DNA from 3 places in the Streptomyces sp. NPDC003035 genome. Region 1 is predicted to be linked to each of the others. Evidence: riboswitches for the same ligand, from Rfam matches in the RefSeq annotation. Region 1 holds a riboswitch; each other region holds the start of a gene.

Region 1 (4,918 bases):
CGCAGGCGTCCGGCGATGACGTCCCAGGGCTTGAGGCGGTCGGAGAGCGAGATCGTCGCGTAGTCGTGGCCGAGCGGGGCGCCCGCCGCGGCCGCCGCCGCGTTCGCCGCGGTCACCCCCGGCAGGACCCGTACCGGAACGTCCGCGTACGCGGGCTCGCTCGCGACCTCCAGGACCGCCGTCGCCATGGCGAAGACACCGGGGTCGCCGCCCGAGACGACCGCGACCCGGTGTCCGCGCCGGGCCAGGTCGAGGGCGAACTCGGCGCGCTCGGACTCGACCTTGTTGTCCGAGCCGTGCCGGCGCTGGCCGGGCCGCAGCACCGGGACCCGGTCGAGGTACGTGGTGTAGCCGACCAGGTCGTCGGCGTTGATCAGCGCGCCGCGCGACTCCGGTGTCAGCCAGGGCGCACCCGCCGGGCCGGTGCCGACGACGACGACCTCGCCCCGCTCCCGTACGGCGGGAACGGCGTCGATACGGGAGGGCAGCACGGCCACCGAGAAGTACGGGACCGTCTCCGGGTCCACCTCGGACAGGGTCTCCGTCCGCTCGCCCGCCATGAACGCCCGCTCCACGTACCGCGCGTCCTCCAGGCGGCCCGCCCGCTCCAGGGCACGCCGCACGGTCGGGAACGTCCGGCCCAGCTTCATCACGACCGCCGAGTCGGTGCCCGCGAGGCGGGCCGTCAGCTCGTCCTCCGGCAGCGTGCCGGGAATGATCGTCAGGACCTCCTCCGCCTCGCACAGCGGCTCGCCGAGCCGGGCGGCCGCCGCGCTGACCGAGGTGACACCGGGGATGACGGTGGTGTCGTAGCGGTGCGCGAGCCGCTTGTGCATGTGCTGGTACGAGCCGTAGAAGAGCGGGTCGCCCTCGGCGAGCACGGCGACCGTGCGACCGGCGTCCAGGTGGGCGGCGAGGCGGGCCGCCGCCTCCTCGTAGAAGTCGTCGAGCGCGCCCCGGTAGCCGCCGGGATGATCGGTGGTCTCCACCGTGAGCGGGTACATCAGCCGCTCCTCGATGTGGTCCTCACGGAGGTGCTCCGCCGCGATGGAGCGCGCGATGGACCGGCCGTGGCGGGCCGAGTGGTACGCGACGACGTCGGCCGAGGCGATCGCCTTGACGGCCGCCACGGTCATCAGGTTCGGATCGCCGGGCCCGAGGCCGACCCCGTACAGCTTTCCGGTCACTGCTGGATCTCCGCTTCGTGAGCGATCGCGTTGATCGCGCCGGCCGTCATCGCGCTGCCGCCGCGCCGGCCCCGTACGACGAGGTAGTCGAGGCCCAGTTCCTGACCGGCGAGGGCGAGGGCGTCCTTGGACTCGGCGGCGCCGATGAAGCCGACCGGTATGCCGAGGACGGCCGCAGGGCGGGGCGCGCCCTTGGCGATCATCTCCAGGAGGTGGAAGAGCGCGGTGGGGGCGTTGCCGATGGCGACGACGGAGCCTTCGAGGCGGTCGCGCCAGAGTTCGAGGGCGGCCGCGCTGCGGGTGGTGCCGAGCTCGGCGGCGAGGCCGGGCACGGACGGGTCGGAGAGCGTGCAGATCACCTCGTTGTCGGCGGGCAGCCGCTTGCGGGTGACACCGCTCGCGACCATCTGCGCGTCGCAGAGGATCGGGGCCCCGGCGCGCAGGGCGGCGCGGGCGCGGGAGACGACCTGCGGCGAGTAGGCGATATCGCGTACGAGGTCGGTCATGCCGCAGGCGTGGATCATCCGTACCGCGACCTGGGCGACATCGGCGGGCAGATCCGCGAGGTCCGCCTCGGCGCGGATCGTGGCAAAGGACTGGCGGTAGATCTCCGCGCCGTCCTTCTCGTAGGCGAACATCGTGTCGTTCTCGCTCATCTCGTTGTGCGGGCGGTGGTGCGGGCCGTTGCGACTGCTTCGGTGAGGCTTGTACGGGAGGTGGGGACGCCGTCGACCAGGTAGGCGCCCTCGCCGGTGGCGACGACGTCGACCCAGGTGCCGTGCGGGCCCTGGGGGTGGCCGCAGCGGCGGGCGCACCCGGAGAAGTGGACGGGGAGACCGGAGGCGCGACCGGGTGTCGCGTCGGCGCGGACGTCGGCGAGGGACTTGGCACAGCCGGGACGCCCGGTGCAGGCGCCGACGCCGGCCCAGGGGGAGTCGGGGTCGGTGATCAGGCCGTACGCGTCGAGGGCGCGCAGCCGTCGCGCGGCGGCCGTGCGGTCCGGGAAGCCCGTGACGACGGCCCCCCGCCAGGGGGTGAGCCGCACCTCGCCGCCCGTGGCGGCCAGGGCGCGCAGCTGTTCGGCCGTCAGCCGGCCGAGGGGCGCGAGGACGTGGAGGGCGGTCTCGCCGAGCACCCCGGGTGCGGGGGGTTCTCCGTGCGGGGGTTCCGTCGGGGGTACGGGCTCCGCCGCGATCCCGGCCCGGGCGAGCGCCCCCACCAGATCCGGCTCGTGCCCCTCGGGCAGCTCACGCACCCGCCAGGCACCGTTCCCCGCGCCATGGGCGGCGACCAGGAACGCCTCCGCGGCGGCGACGGCGGCGCGGGGCGCGTCGGTAGCAGCGACCCGGAAAACCTGGGCGCCGACGCGGAGGTGCGCGTCGGGGCGTCGGGGGCCGTCCGCGCCTGGCGCGCGGGGGCCGTCTTCGCCGGGGCTGTCCGCGCCCCGCGCGCCGGGGCCGTCTGCGCCTGGCGCACCTTCGCCGGGGCCGTCCGTGCCTGGCGTGCCTTCGCCGGGGCTGTCCGCGCCCCGTGCGCCGGGGTGCTGCGCGCCCACACCTCCCCTGGACGCCGGGGCCGCCCGGTCGGCCGATCCGTCCGAGGCCCGGGATCCGGCCGTACCCTCGTCGCCGGCCGCCCAGGCCCCCGCTGCGATCAAGGTCACATCTCCGCCGAGTCCGGCCACGTCCCCCCGGCCGTCGTCCAGGACGAAGAGGAAACGGCCGGAAAGGGCCGCCGTCCCCTCCCGCGCGCACAGCAGCGCGTCCAGCTCGCGCGCCCACAACTGCACGTCACCGCCGCCGAGTCCGTCCAGCCCCGCGGTCGGCGAGGCCACCACGTTCCGGACGCGTTCGTGGGTCGGGGACGGCAGGAGACCGGCCGGCGCCAGCAACTCCGCGAGCTCGGTGCCGCAGCCCTCTCCGAGGCCCCGCAGCTCCACGTTCCCCCGCGAGGTGACACTGACCCGCCCGTCGCCCAGCACCTCCGCCGCGGTGGCCAGGACCCCGACCTGACCTGCAGTCAACAAGCCTGCGGGCAGGCGCAGTCGGGCCAGACGCCCGTCGTCGGCGGCGTGCAGCCGGAGCGCCCCGGGGCAGGCGTCACCGCGGTCCCGTATGAGGGGTTCGCCCGGGTTGGGCGTGGTGGGTGGGGTGGGCGGCATGGCGGCGAGCATACCCACGTGAATCCGCGTGACCACCGGGTGTGATCCGGCCAACCCCCCAGTCCGGCGGGGGCAGGATCTACTATGCAGAACGGCATGGGGTCCCAGGGCCCCGGGGAGGAAGCCCGGTGAGAATCCGGCGCGGTCCCGCCACTGTGAGCCAGGTCGCACCCGCGTCCCGGTGAGTCAGGAACTCCCGCCGTCCACACGACCACCCGGGGCGCGGACAACCCCGAGGAAGGCCTGCGCTCGCATGCGAATTCTGTTGCTGTCGCACTCCGACACCGACCTGCTCAGCGCCCGCGCGGCCGGCGGTCCGGTCGCGTACCGGTTCGCCAACCCCTCCCGCCTCGGCCTCGACGAGCTGCCCGCGCTCCTGGACGGCGCCGACCTCGTCCTCGTACGCCTCCTCGGCGGTCTGAGGGCCTGGGAGGACGGCCTGGACGCGTTGCGCGCCACCGGCAGGCCGCTGGTCGTGCTCTCCGGCGAACAGGCTCCCGACGCCCAGCTCATGGAGGCCTCCACCGTCCCCATCGGTGTCGCCACCGAGGCCCACGCCTACCTCGCGCACGGCGGCCCGGCCAACCTGGAGCAGCTGGCGCGCTTCCTCTCCGACACCGTGCTGCTCACCGGGCACGGCTTCGAGGCCCCGGCCGCCGCGCCGACCTGGGGCCCGCTGGAGCGCGAGCCGCGGCGGACCGACGGCCCGACGGTCGCCGTGCTCTACTACCGCGCCCACCACATGAGCGGGAACACCGCCTTCGTCGACTCCCTCTGCGAGGCGATCGAGGACGCCGGTGCCCGCGCCCTGCCCCTGTACGTCGCCTCCTTGCGCGCCCCCGAGCCGGAGCTGCTGGAGACGCTGAGGTCCGCCGACGCGATCATCACCACCGTCCTCGCGGCCGGCGGCACCAAGCCCGCCGAGGCGCAGGCGGGCGGCGACGAGGAGGCCTGGGACGCGGGCGCGCTCGCCGCCCTCGACGTACCGATCCTGCAGGCGCTCTGCCTCACCGGCTCGCGCGCGGCCTGGGAGGAGAACGACGAGGGTCTCTCCCCGCTGGACGCCGCGAGCCAGGTCGCTGTCCCCGAGTTCGACGGCCGGCTCATCACCGTCCCGTTCTCCTTCAAGGAGATCGACGAGGACGGCCTCCCGGCGTACGTCGCCGACACCGAGCGTGCCGCCCGCGTCGCCGGGATCGCCGTGCGCCACGCCCGTCTGCGGCACATCCCGAACGCCGAGAAGAAGCTCGCGCTCGTCCTCTCCGCGTACCCGACCAAGCACTCCCGGATCGGCAACGCGGTCGGCCTCGACACCCCCGCGTCGGCGGTGGCCCTGCTGCGCCGTCTTCGGGAGGAGGGGTACGACTTCGGGCCCGAGGACGAGATCCCCGGCCTGGTCTCCGGCGACGGTGACGAGCTGATCTACGCCCTGATCGAGGCCGGCGGCCACGACCAGGACTGGCTGACCGAGGAGCAGCTCGCCCGCAACCCGGTCCGTATCCCGGCCGCCGACTACAAGCGCTGGTACGCGACCCTGCCGGAGGAACTGCGGACGCACGTCGAGGAGCAC
Region 2 (4,918 bases), on a different contig from region 1:
GGCGCCGGTCGTCCTGCCGTGCTCGGTACGGGCCCGGGAGCGGCGCCCGGCCGCCCCCTCGCCGAGTCCGGGCACACTGAGCATCTTCGTACGGAAGGGCTCCGCGGCCTTGACGGCGGCCCGCTCACCGGCGCCTCCGGAGCCCTGCGGGGCGGGTGCCGGGGCGCTCTCCGGCGCCTCGGCGGACTCGGGCGCCGGACCGTCGGGCCCCTCGCCCTGCGGCGGAACGCCCCCGCCGCCACCGGGGCCCTCCGGACCCGGGTCCGGATCTTCGTCGCCCTCGCCTTCGCCCTTGAACCGCTCCAGGGTCTCGTCGAGCTTGTCCTCGTCGAGGCCGGGGGCGTCGAAGGGGTTCCGCCGCCTGCGGTGGGGGAGGGCGAGCAGCGCGGCCTGCCGTACGTCGTCGGAGGTGACGTCCGTCCGGCCCGCCCACGCGGCGAGCGCCGTCGCGGTGCGGGCCATCACGATGTCCGCGCGCATCCCGTCCACCTCGAACGCGGCGCAGGTCGCGGCGATCTGGAGCAGCGCGGCGTCACCGAGCACCACGCTCGGCAGCAGCTCGCGCGCGGCGACGATCCGGTCCCGCAGCGCGGTCTCCTCACCGGCCCAGCGGGCGGCGAAGGCGGCCGGGTCGTCGTCGAACGCGAGCCGCCGCCGCACGACCTCGACCCGCTGCTCGGGCTCGCGCGAGGCCGCGACCTCGACGGTGAGACCGAAGCGGTCCAGCAACTGCGGCCGCAGCTCGCCCTCTTCGGGGTTCATCGTGCCGACCAGCAGGAAGCGGGCCGCGTGCCGTACGGAGACGCCTTCGCGCTCGACGTACGAGGCGCCCATCGCGGCGGCGTCCAGGAGCAGGTCGATCAAGTGGTCATGGAGGAGGTTCACCTCGTCGACGTACAGAATCCCGCGGTGCGCGTCCGCGAGGAGCCCCGGCTCGAAGGCCTTCACGCCCTCCGCGAGCGCCCGTTCGATGTCCAGCGCGCCGACGAGCCGGTCCTCGGAGGCACCGACGGGCAGCTCGACCATCCGTGCGGCGCGCCCGCCGGCCGGGGCGGCCTCGTGCGGCCCGTCCGGGCACTGCGGATCGGGCGCGCCGGGGTCGCAGCTGAACCGGCAGCCGGTGACCACCGGCACCTCGGGCAGCAGGTCCGCCAACGCGCGTACGGCGGTCGACTTCGCGGTGCCCTTCTCGCCGCGCACGAGCACACCGCCCACGGCCGGGCTGACGGCGTTCAGCAGCAGCGCGAGCCGCAGGTCGTCCATGCCGACGACGGCGGTGAACGGATACCGGGTGCTCATCGGGCGGTCACTCCTTCAACTCGTTGGTGTGCGGCGGTCGTCGTGCTCACGGCGCACCCGGCGGCACGAACGGCAGCCCCGAGGGCGCGCCGTTCTCGATCAGCCGCAGCAGCGCGTCGGTGTCCGCGTGTTCCTCGATCAGGTCGCCGAGGCGGTCCAGCTGCTCCTCCCGGAGCGTGCCGAACGAGGTGTCGGGGGCAGGGACGAAGCGCCGTCCGGCCGCCGCCGCCACCTCGCGCAGGAACGCCCGGCGGAAGCCGTCGCTCTCCAGCGAGCCGTGCCAGTGGGTCCCCCACACCGCGCCGACCCGGCACCCGTCCAAGAAGCCTTCGCCGCCGAGGACCTCGGCGACGCCGTGGTGGATCTCGTACCCCTCCACCCGCTCACCGAGCGCCTCGCCGACCGGCCGGGCCAGGGTCTTCTCGACCGCGAAACGGACCCGCACCGGCAGCAGTCCGAGACCGTCCACCGCCCCGGCCTTCGACTCGACCTCGTCCTCGATGTGTTCGCCGAGGACCTGGAAGCCGCCGCAGATGCCGAGCACCGGCCGGCCCTCGGCCGCCCGCCGGGCCAGCGCGTCGGCCAGGCCACGCTCGCGCAGCCAGGCCAGCGCCTTGACCGTCCCCCGGGTCCCGGGCACGACCACCAGGTCCGCGTCGACGAGCTCCTCGGCCCGGTCCACGAACCGCACCACCACGCCCGGTTCGGCCGCCAGCGCGTCCACGTCGGTGAAGTTCGACATCAGCGGTACGGCGCACACCGCGACCCGCAGCACGTCCTCGCCGACCGGTGGCGCCACGACCGACTCGCGGACGGCGCCCCGCAGGGAGACCCGCAGGCCGTCCTCCTCGTCGATGCCGAGCCCGTGCGCGTACGGCAGGACACCGAACGTCCGGCGTCCGGTCAGGCCGAGCAGCATGTCCAGGCCCGGCTCGAGGAGCGTCACGTCGCCACGGAACTTGTTCACCAGATACCCGGCCACGAGCGACTGGTCCTCGGGGCTCAGCAGCGCCGTGGTCCCGAAGAACTGGGCGAAGACCCCGCCCCGGTCGATGTCCCCGACGACGAGCACCGGCAGCCGCGCGGCCCGCGCGATGCCCATGTTCACGATGTCCGTGCGCCGCAGATTGATCTCGGCCGGGCTGCCCGCGCCCTCGCAGATCACGGCGTCGTACGTGCCCCGCAGCTCCTCCAGGCACGCCAGCACGGGCTCGAAGAGCTCCTTCTGGCGCCCCCCGTGGTAGCCGCGCGCACTGAGTTCACCGACGGGCTTGCCCATCAGCACGACCTGGCTGGAGCGGTCGCTGCCCGGCTTCAGCAGTACGGGGTTCATCAGCGCGGTCGGCTCGACGCGCGCGGCCTGCGCCTGCATGGCCTGCGCCCGGCCGATCTCCGCGCCCTCCCGCGTCACGAAGGAGTTCAGGGACATGTTCTGGCCCTTGAACGGGGCGACCTTCACGCCCTGCCGGACCAGCCAGCGGCAGATGCCCGCCGTGACGACACTCTTGCCTGCGTCGGACGTGGTCCCCGCGACCAGCAGTCCGCCTCCGCGTCCGCCTCTCATGCACGCCTCCGCTTCATGGCCGTCACGGCCAGCCGTCCACCCACACACACCGCCAGCGTCAGCGCGGTCACCCGGCGCGACAGCCGTACCGCCCGCTCGATGTCCCCGACCTCCACGGCCCGGCCCTCCCCGTTCAGCACGGGCCGGTGCTCGACCCGCCCGCCGTACGAGAGCGTCCCCCCGAGCCGTACGCCGAGGGCCCCGGCGAACGCGGCCTCCACCGGGCCCGCGTTGGGGCTCGGGTGCTTGGCCGCATCGGCGCGCCAGGCCCGCAGGGCCCCTCGGGGATCGCCGCCCGCGACCGTCGCGAGCGCGGCGGTCAGCCGGGCGCCCGGCCAGCCGGCCACGTCGTCGAGCCGGGCCGAGGCCCAGCCGAAGCGGCGGTACGTCGGGGACTTGTGGCCGACCATCGCGTCGAGCGTGTTCACGGCCCGGAAGCCGAGCAGGCCCGGAACCCCCGCCACGGCTCCCCAGACCAGGGCGCCCACGACGGCGTCGGAGGTGTTCTCGGCGACGGACTCCACCACCGCGCGGGCCATCGCCGGACCGTCCAGGGTCTGCGGATCCCGCCCGACCAGATGCGGCAGCCGCTCGCGGGCCACCTCCAGGTCCCCGGCAGCCAGGGCGCCGCCGATCGCGCGGGCCTCCCGGCTCAGGGTCGTACCGCCGACGACGGCCCAGACAGAGGCGGCGGTCAGCGCGACGGAGGCGGCGGGACGGTCCCGTACGGCACGCGCGGCGAGGGCCCCGAGGGCCGCCGTACCGCCCGCGCAGACGGCCGTGTGCAGCGCGCCCCACCCGCGGTGGTCGCGCCGGAGAAGCTTCTCGACGGAGCCGGCGGCCCGTCCGAACACGGCGACGGGATGGCCGCGGCGGGGGTCGCCGAGGATCAGGTCCGCGGCCAGTCCGGCGGCGGCGCCGTACGCGAATACACCTGTGGCTGCTCTGCGGCCGGGCATGGCGCTGTGTCCTCACTCAGGGTCCGCGCCCTGGCTCGACGTGACCGGCGGCGAGAGTTCCTGGCTCCCGGGGATCGACTCCCCGGTCACAGTGGCGGGACCGCGCCGGATTCGCACCGGACTTCCTCTACTTGCCGCCGTATTGGCCCCGGAAGTCCACCACGCTGTGCGAACACCCGTCAACTCACCCTTGACCTGCGGTGAGACAGTGTGCGAAGCACCACACGAGGCCCGCGAACGACGGCGGCGAACGACGGACCGGGCGGGCCGCACCCGAAGGTGCGGCCCGCCCGGCCGTCGAAGCGTGTGGCGTCAGGCCACGATGAGAGAGATGCCGTACACGACGGCCGCCGCGCACAGCGCGAAGCAGGCGTACGCGCCGGTACGCGCCAGGGTGGCCGAGCCTCCCTGGGCGGCGGCCTGCTCCTGCTTGGAGAGGCCGACGATGCCGAGGGTGAAGAGGCCCACGAGGGCGACGGTCGCCACGAGGCTGACTCCGAAGACGGAGCCGAGAGCTGCCCAGTCGATCTTCATGTCGTTTCGTTCCTTACACCGCGGCAGAGGCGGCGGGGGCTGCCGGGTCCGCAGGGGCCGGCGAGGGGATGGTGGTCTTCAGGTCCTCGTCCGCGACGGCGGCGACGGAACCGGCCGGCGGCGGGGTGACGGCCGCCATGGCGGTGGTCACGACGCCCGCGGGCTCGGCCTCGACGTCGTTGACGTTGGTGTGGTCCACCACCTGGCGGCGGGAGACGAGCCAGATGGCGACGCAGGAGGCGACCAGGAAGGCCGCGACGGTGTAGACGCCCCAGTCGCCCTGGCGGGCGACGTACTCGGCTCCGGCTCCGACGAGGCCCGCGGCCGGAAGGGTCAGGCCCCAGGCGACGAACATCCGGGTGGCGGTCGACCAGCGGACGACACCGCCCTTGCGGCCCAGGCCCGCGCCCATGACGGCGCCGGAGCAGGAGTGCGTGGTCGAGAGGGAGAAGCCCAGGCTGGAGGAGGCGAGGATGACCGTGGCCGCGCTGGTCTGGGCGGCGAAGCCCTGCTGCGGCTGAAGGTCGGTGAGGCCCTTGCCCATCGTGCGGATGATGCGCCA
Region 3 (4,918 bases), on a different contig from region 1:
CGTCGGCGACGGGCGAGGGCAGGGGCGCGGGGTCGTCGGCGAGCGCCACCCCGTGGGTGGTGGCGCAGAGGCCGGTGACGATCAGGACGGTCGCGGTGGCAAGCGCCGTGCGCCGGCATGCGCCGCTTCGAAGAAGCATCAGAACGGTCCCTCTCCATGAACCTGGGCAGGCGAGGGGAGGAGGCCGCGCCGGCGCGGAAAGCGCGTCGTGGCCTCCGGTCTTCCCCCCGGTGAGACGACCGTAGCCATCGGGCCGCTGCCGGACATGAGTACGCGGACGCGTTCAACTGGGCTGCTGTGCCTAGAGATACGGGTGGGCTACGAGAGGAGCTCCTACGAGCCCGGGATCTTCGCGAACGGGCTCGTGCTCAGGTGGGCGAGGAGGTCGGACGGGTCGTCGTAGACGGCCGCGGCCCCCGCGTCGGTCAGGTCCGCCCGGGGGATTCCACCGCAGAGCAGGCCGGTCGCGACCACTCCGGCGGCGCCGGCCGCCTTCATGTCCCAGACGCTGTCGCCGACGAACACGGCCCGGTCCGCGGGCACTCGGGCGAGGGACAGCGCGTGCAGGATCGGATCGGGTGCGGGTTTGCCCTCGTCGACGTCGTCGGAGGTGGCCGTGTCCGTGATCGCGTCGTCCGCGTCCACGGCGCGGCGCAGGGCCGCGAGCTCGCGGTCCTTGGCGGAGGTCACGAGGACGACCTTCCAGCCGTCCTCCGCGAGGGCGCGCAGCAGGTCGCCGGCCCGGGCGAAGGCGGGGAGCCGCTCGAAGTACGTGCCGTACATGGTGTCGTGAGCCCCCGACAGGCGGTCGTCCTCGGCGCGGTCGCGGCGGTCGCCCAGCAGGTGCTCCAGGAGCTGCTCTCCCGGAAGGCCGATCGCGCGATGGACCGCGTGCATCGGAACCTCGTGCCCTGCCTGGCGCAGTGCCTCCCACCAGGCGACGACGTGCAGGTGGTTGGTGTCGGCGAGTGTGCCGTCGACGTCGAAGAGCGCGGCGCGATCCACCATGGTCGGTCTCCTCATCGTTCCCGGAGCGCGGGCAGCAGCTCGTCCTCGGCCCAGCGGAGGAAGGGCCGTTGGTGTTCGCCGCCGATCTGGACCAGGGCCAGTTCGCTGAACCCCGCCTCCTCGAAGGCGCGGACCGCCTCGACGACGGCGCCGACGTCGTTCCCGCACGGCACCGCTTTCGCCACGTCCTCGGGACGCACATGCTCGGTGGCCTGGGCGAATCCGGCAGGCCCGGGGAGTTCGGCGTTGACGTGCCAGCCTCCCACCGACCAGCGGAACTGCTCGTGGGCGCGGTCGACCGCCGCCTGGGGGTCGGGGTCGTAGCAGACGGGAAGCTGTCCGATGCGCGGTTTTCCGGCGCCGCCGTGGGCGTCGAAGGCGTCCAGGAGCTCCCGTTCCGGTTCCGTCGCGATCAGCAGATCGCCCTGGCGGCCGGCGAGCTCGCAGGAACGCGGGCCCGACGCGGCGATGCCGAGGGGCGGCGGCGTGTCGGGGAGATCCCACAGGCGCGCGTTGTCGACCTGGAAGTGGACGCCGCGGTGGGAGACGTACTCGCCGGTGAACAGGGCCCGGACGATGGTCGTCGCCTCGTCCAGCATGGCCAGCCTGACCCGGGCGGAGGGCCAGCCGGAGCCGACGATGTGCTCGTTGAGGTTCTCTCCCGATCCCAGGCCCAGCCGGAAGCGGCCGTCCGACAGCAGCTGCATGGTCGCGGCCTTCTGGGCGATCACCGCGGGGTGGTACCGGAAGGTGGGACAGGTGACGAAGGTCATCAGCGGGATGCGCGAGGTGGCCCGCGCGGCCGCTCCCAGGACACTCCACGCGTACGGTGCGTGCCCCTGCGACTCCAGCCAGGGGAAGGAGTGGTCCGAGATCACGGAGAAGTCGAACCCCACCCGTTCCGCCTCGACCACGTGCTCGACGAGCTCACGCGGACCTGCCTGTTCGGTCATCATCGTGTAGCCGATGTCCATCATGCTTGGCGGCTTGCCGGAGGCGGGTGGGTCGAAACGGACACGTTCGGTGGAGAGCGGGGCCGCTCCGTTCCGCTCGGTGGCGTACGGCCTGTCCATATCGGGCTGAAATCGGGCGAAGTGGGGCGTCGATGCCCGTCCCCAGGGACCCCTTGAACGATCAAAGGAGGGGCGGGTTAGCATATGAGCGCCGCCTAGCTCGAAAGATAAAACTGTGACTGTCAACGAGGACTCGTTCACCAGTTGGAAGACCCGCGAGGAGATCGCGGAGTCGATGATCCCGATCATCGGGAAGCTGCACCGGGAGTATGACGTCACCGTCCTCCTGCACAGCCGCTCCTTGGTGAACAAGTCGGTGGTCAGCATCCTCAAGACCCACCGATTCGCCCGGCAGATCGCCGGTGAGGAACTCTCGGTCACCGAGACGATGCCCTTCCTGCAGGCGCTCGCCGCGCTCGATCTCGGTCCCTCCCAGATCGACATCGGCATGCTCGCCGCGGAATACAAGACCGACGACCGCGGTCTGTCGGTGGCGGACTTCACCGCCGAGGCCGTCGTCGGTGCCACGGGTGCCAACAAGATCGAGCGCCGCGAGGGACGCGACGTCGTCCTCTACGGCTTCGGCCGCATCGGCCGCCTCGTCGCCCGCCTGCTCATCGAGAAGGCCGGCTCCGGCAACGGCCTGCGCCTGCGCGCCATCGTCGTGCGCGGCGGCGGCGAGGCGGACCTGGTGAAGCGCGCCTCGTTGCTGCGCCGCGACTCCATCCACGGTCAGTTCCAGGGCACCATCACCGTGGACGAGGCGACCAGCACGATCGTCGCCAACGGCAACACGATCAAGGTGATCTACGCGAACGACCCGTCCGAGGTCGACTACACCGCGTACGGCATCAAGGACGCCATCCTCATCGACAACACGGGCAAGTGGCGGGACCGCGAGGGTCTGTCCAAGCACCTGCGCCCCGGTATCGACAAGGTCGTCCTGACCGCCCCGGGCAAGGGCGACGTCCCGAACATTGTCCACGGCGTCAACCACGACACCATCAAGCCGGACGAGCAGATCCTGTCCTGTGCCTCCTGCACAACCAACGCGATCGTCCCGCCGCTCAAGGCCATGGACGACGAGTACGGCGTCCTGCGCGGTCACGTCGAGACCGTCCACTCGTTCACGAACGACCAGAACCTGCTGGACAACTACCACAAGGCCGACCGCCGCGGCCGTTCCGCGCCGCTCAACATGGTGATCACCGAGACCGGTGCCGCCTCCGCCGTCGCCAAGGCGCTTCCGGACCTGAAGGCGCCGATCACCGGCAGCTCGATCCGCGTCCCCGTCCCGGACGTCTCGATCGCCATCCTGAGCCTGCGCCTGGGCCGCGAGACCACCCGCGAGGAGGTCCTCGACTACCTCCGCGACGTCTCGCTCCACTCGCCGCTCAAGCGCCAGATCGACTTCACCACGGCCCCCGACGCGGTCTCCATGGACTTCGTCGGTTCGCGCCACGCCTCGATCGTCGACGCCGGTGCCACCAAGGTGGACGGCGACAACGCGATCCTCTACCTGTGGTACGACAACGAGTTCGGCTACTCGTGCCAGGTCATCCGGGTCGTCCAGCACGTCTCCGGCGTGGAGTACCCGACGTTCCCGGCGCCGGTGGCCTGACCTCGCCGGGCCCACGGCCCACTTCGGAACCCGGCACGTCCGGGTCCCGGTGAACGGGGCGGCGGTGGAGCGGTGCGACAGATCCCGGAAGGGATCGCGCGCCCTCCCACCGCCGCCCCGTCGGCGTACGGAGGGGCCCGGCCGGCGCTGTGGTAGCTTGCCGTAGCCAGTCGAACTCACGTGCGTGACGTACGCGAGTCAGGGAATCCGGTGCGAATCCGGAGCTGACGCGCAGCGGTGAGGGTGACGGGCGGGGCACGAAGTCACTGGACCGGGGAACCGGGCCGGGAAGGCGTCCCGCCCGGATGACCCCGAGTCCGAAGACCTGCTGGCGAATCCGTACGAAACGGGCCCCGCGTATGGGCCCTCGACGCCGAGGATGAGCCGTGCCTCTCGCCCGCACCCCCCGTTCCTTCGCCCTGCTCGTGTCCGGAGCGCTGCTCCTCACCGGCTGCGGCGGCGCCGCCGGCGAGGCCCGGCCGGCCTCGTCCGCCCCGGCGCGGACACTCGAGAACTGCGGCCGCACCGTGGAGATCCCGCCCGGCGGGCCGCGCCGGGCCGTCTCCCTGAACCAGGGCACCACCGAGATCATGCTGTCCCTCGGCCTCGCGGACCGGATGGTCGGGACCGCGACCTGGACCGACCCGGTGATGAAGGGGCTGGAGAAGGCCGCCTCCGCCGTCCCGAGGCTCGCGGAGAACAACCCCTCCTTCGAGAAGGTGCTGGACACCGAACCCGACTTCGTCGCCGCCTCCTTCGGCTCCACCCTCGGCAAGGGCGGAGTCGCCGGCCGCGAGCAGTTCGAGAAGCTCGGCGTCCCCACCTACCTCTCCCCCTCCGACTGTGTGGGCAAGGACAACAGCGGCGGGGGCGACGGCAAGCGCACCACGCCGCTCGCCATGGACACCGTCTACGGCGAAGTCCGCGACCTGGCCCGCGTCTTCGGCGTCGAGAAGCGGGGCGAGGAGCTCATCGCCCGCCTCAAGACCCGGGTGACCGAGGCCACCGCCGGCCTCCGCGTCGCCGACGTCAGCGTCCTCTACTGGTTCTCCGACGCCAAGTCCCCCTACGTGGCTGGTTGTTGCGGAGCGCCCGGCGTCATCACCCGGGAGACCGGCACCAAGAACGTCTTCGACGACACCACCGAGGAATGGCCCCAGATCGGCTGGGAGTCCGTCGCCGACCGGAACCCCGACCTCCTCGTGATCGGCGACCTCACCCGCAAGGCCCAGTCGGGGGAGAGCGCCGCCAAGAAGATCGCGTTCCTGGAGTCCGA

Evidence for each region. Region 1 has a riboswitch for cobalamin ahead of cobN (cobaltochelatase subunit CobN). Riboswitches for the same ligand answer to the same signal wherever they lie in the genome.
Region 2: it holds a riboswitch for cobalamin, as region 1 does, so the genes downstream of both, ACFYV5_RS25020 (cobalamin biosynthesis protein) here and cobN (cobaltochelatase subunit CobN) in region 1, are expected to answer to the same signal.
Region 3: it holds a riboswitch for cobalamin, as region 1 does, so the genes downstream of both, ACFYV5_RS11815 (ABC transporter substrate-binding protein) here and cobN (cobaltochelatase subunit CobN) in region 1, are expected to answer to the same signal.

What each region holds. Positions count from the first base shown of each region.
Region 1 is NZ_JBIAPJ010000004.1:292,275-297,192, reverse strand. It holds gene ACFYV5_RS14535 (precorrin-2 C(20)-methyltransferase) at 1-1,187, opposite strand, end outside; gene ACFYV5_RS14530 (precorrin-8X methylmutase) at 1,184-1,843, opposite strand; gene ACFYV5_RS14525 (cobalamin biosynthesis protein CobG) at 1,840-3,348, opposite strand; cobalamin riboswitch at 3,430-3,563, shown strand; gene cobN (cobaltochelatase subunit CobN) at 3,602-4,918, shown strand, end outside.
Region 2 is NZ_JBIAPJ010000008.1:58,908-63,825, reverse strand. It holds gene ACFYV5_RS25030 (putative cobaltochelatase) at 1-1,299, opposite strand, end outside; gene ACFYV5_RS25025 (cobyric acid synthase) at 1,346-2,863, opposite strand; gene ACFYV5_RS25020 (cobalamin biosynthesis protein) at 2,860-3,822, opposite strand; cobalamin riboswitch at 3,854-3,998, opposite strand; gene ACFYV5_RS25015 (hypothetical protein) at 4,135-4,356, opposite strand; gene ACFYV5_RS25010 (inorganic phosphate transporter) at 4,370-4,918, opposite strand, start outside.
Region 3 is NZ_JBIAPJ010000003.1:476,814-481,731, reverse strand. It holds gene ACFYV5_RS11835 (FlgD immunoglobulin-like domain containing protein) at 1-139, opposite strand, end outside; gene ACFYV5_RS11830 (HAD family hydrolase) at 334-1,005, opposite strand; gene ACFYV5_RS11825 (LLM class F420-dependent oxidoreductase) at 1,020-1,985, opposite strand; gene ACFYV5_RS11820 (glyceraldehyde-3-phosphate dehydrogenase) at 2,197-3,642, shown strand; cobalamin riboswitch at 3,793-3,990, shown strand; gene ACFYV5_RS11815 (ABC transporter substrate-binding protein) at 4,029-4,918, shown strand, end outside.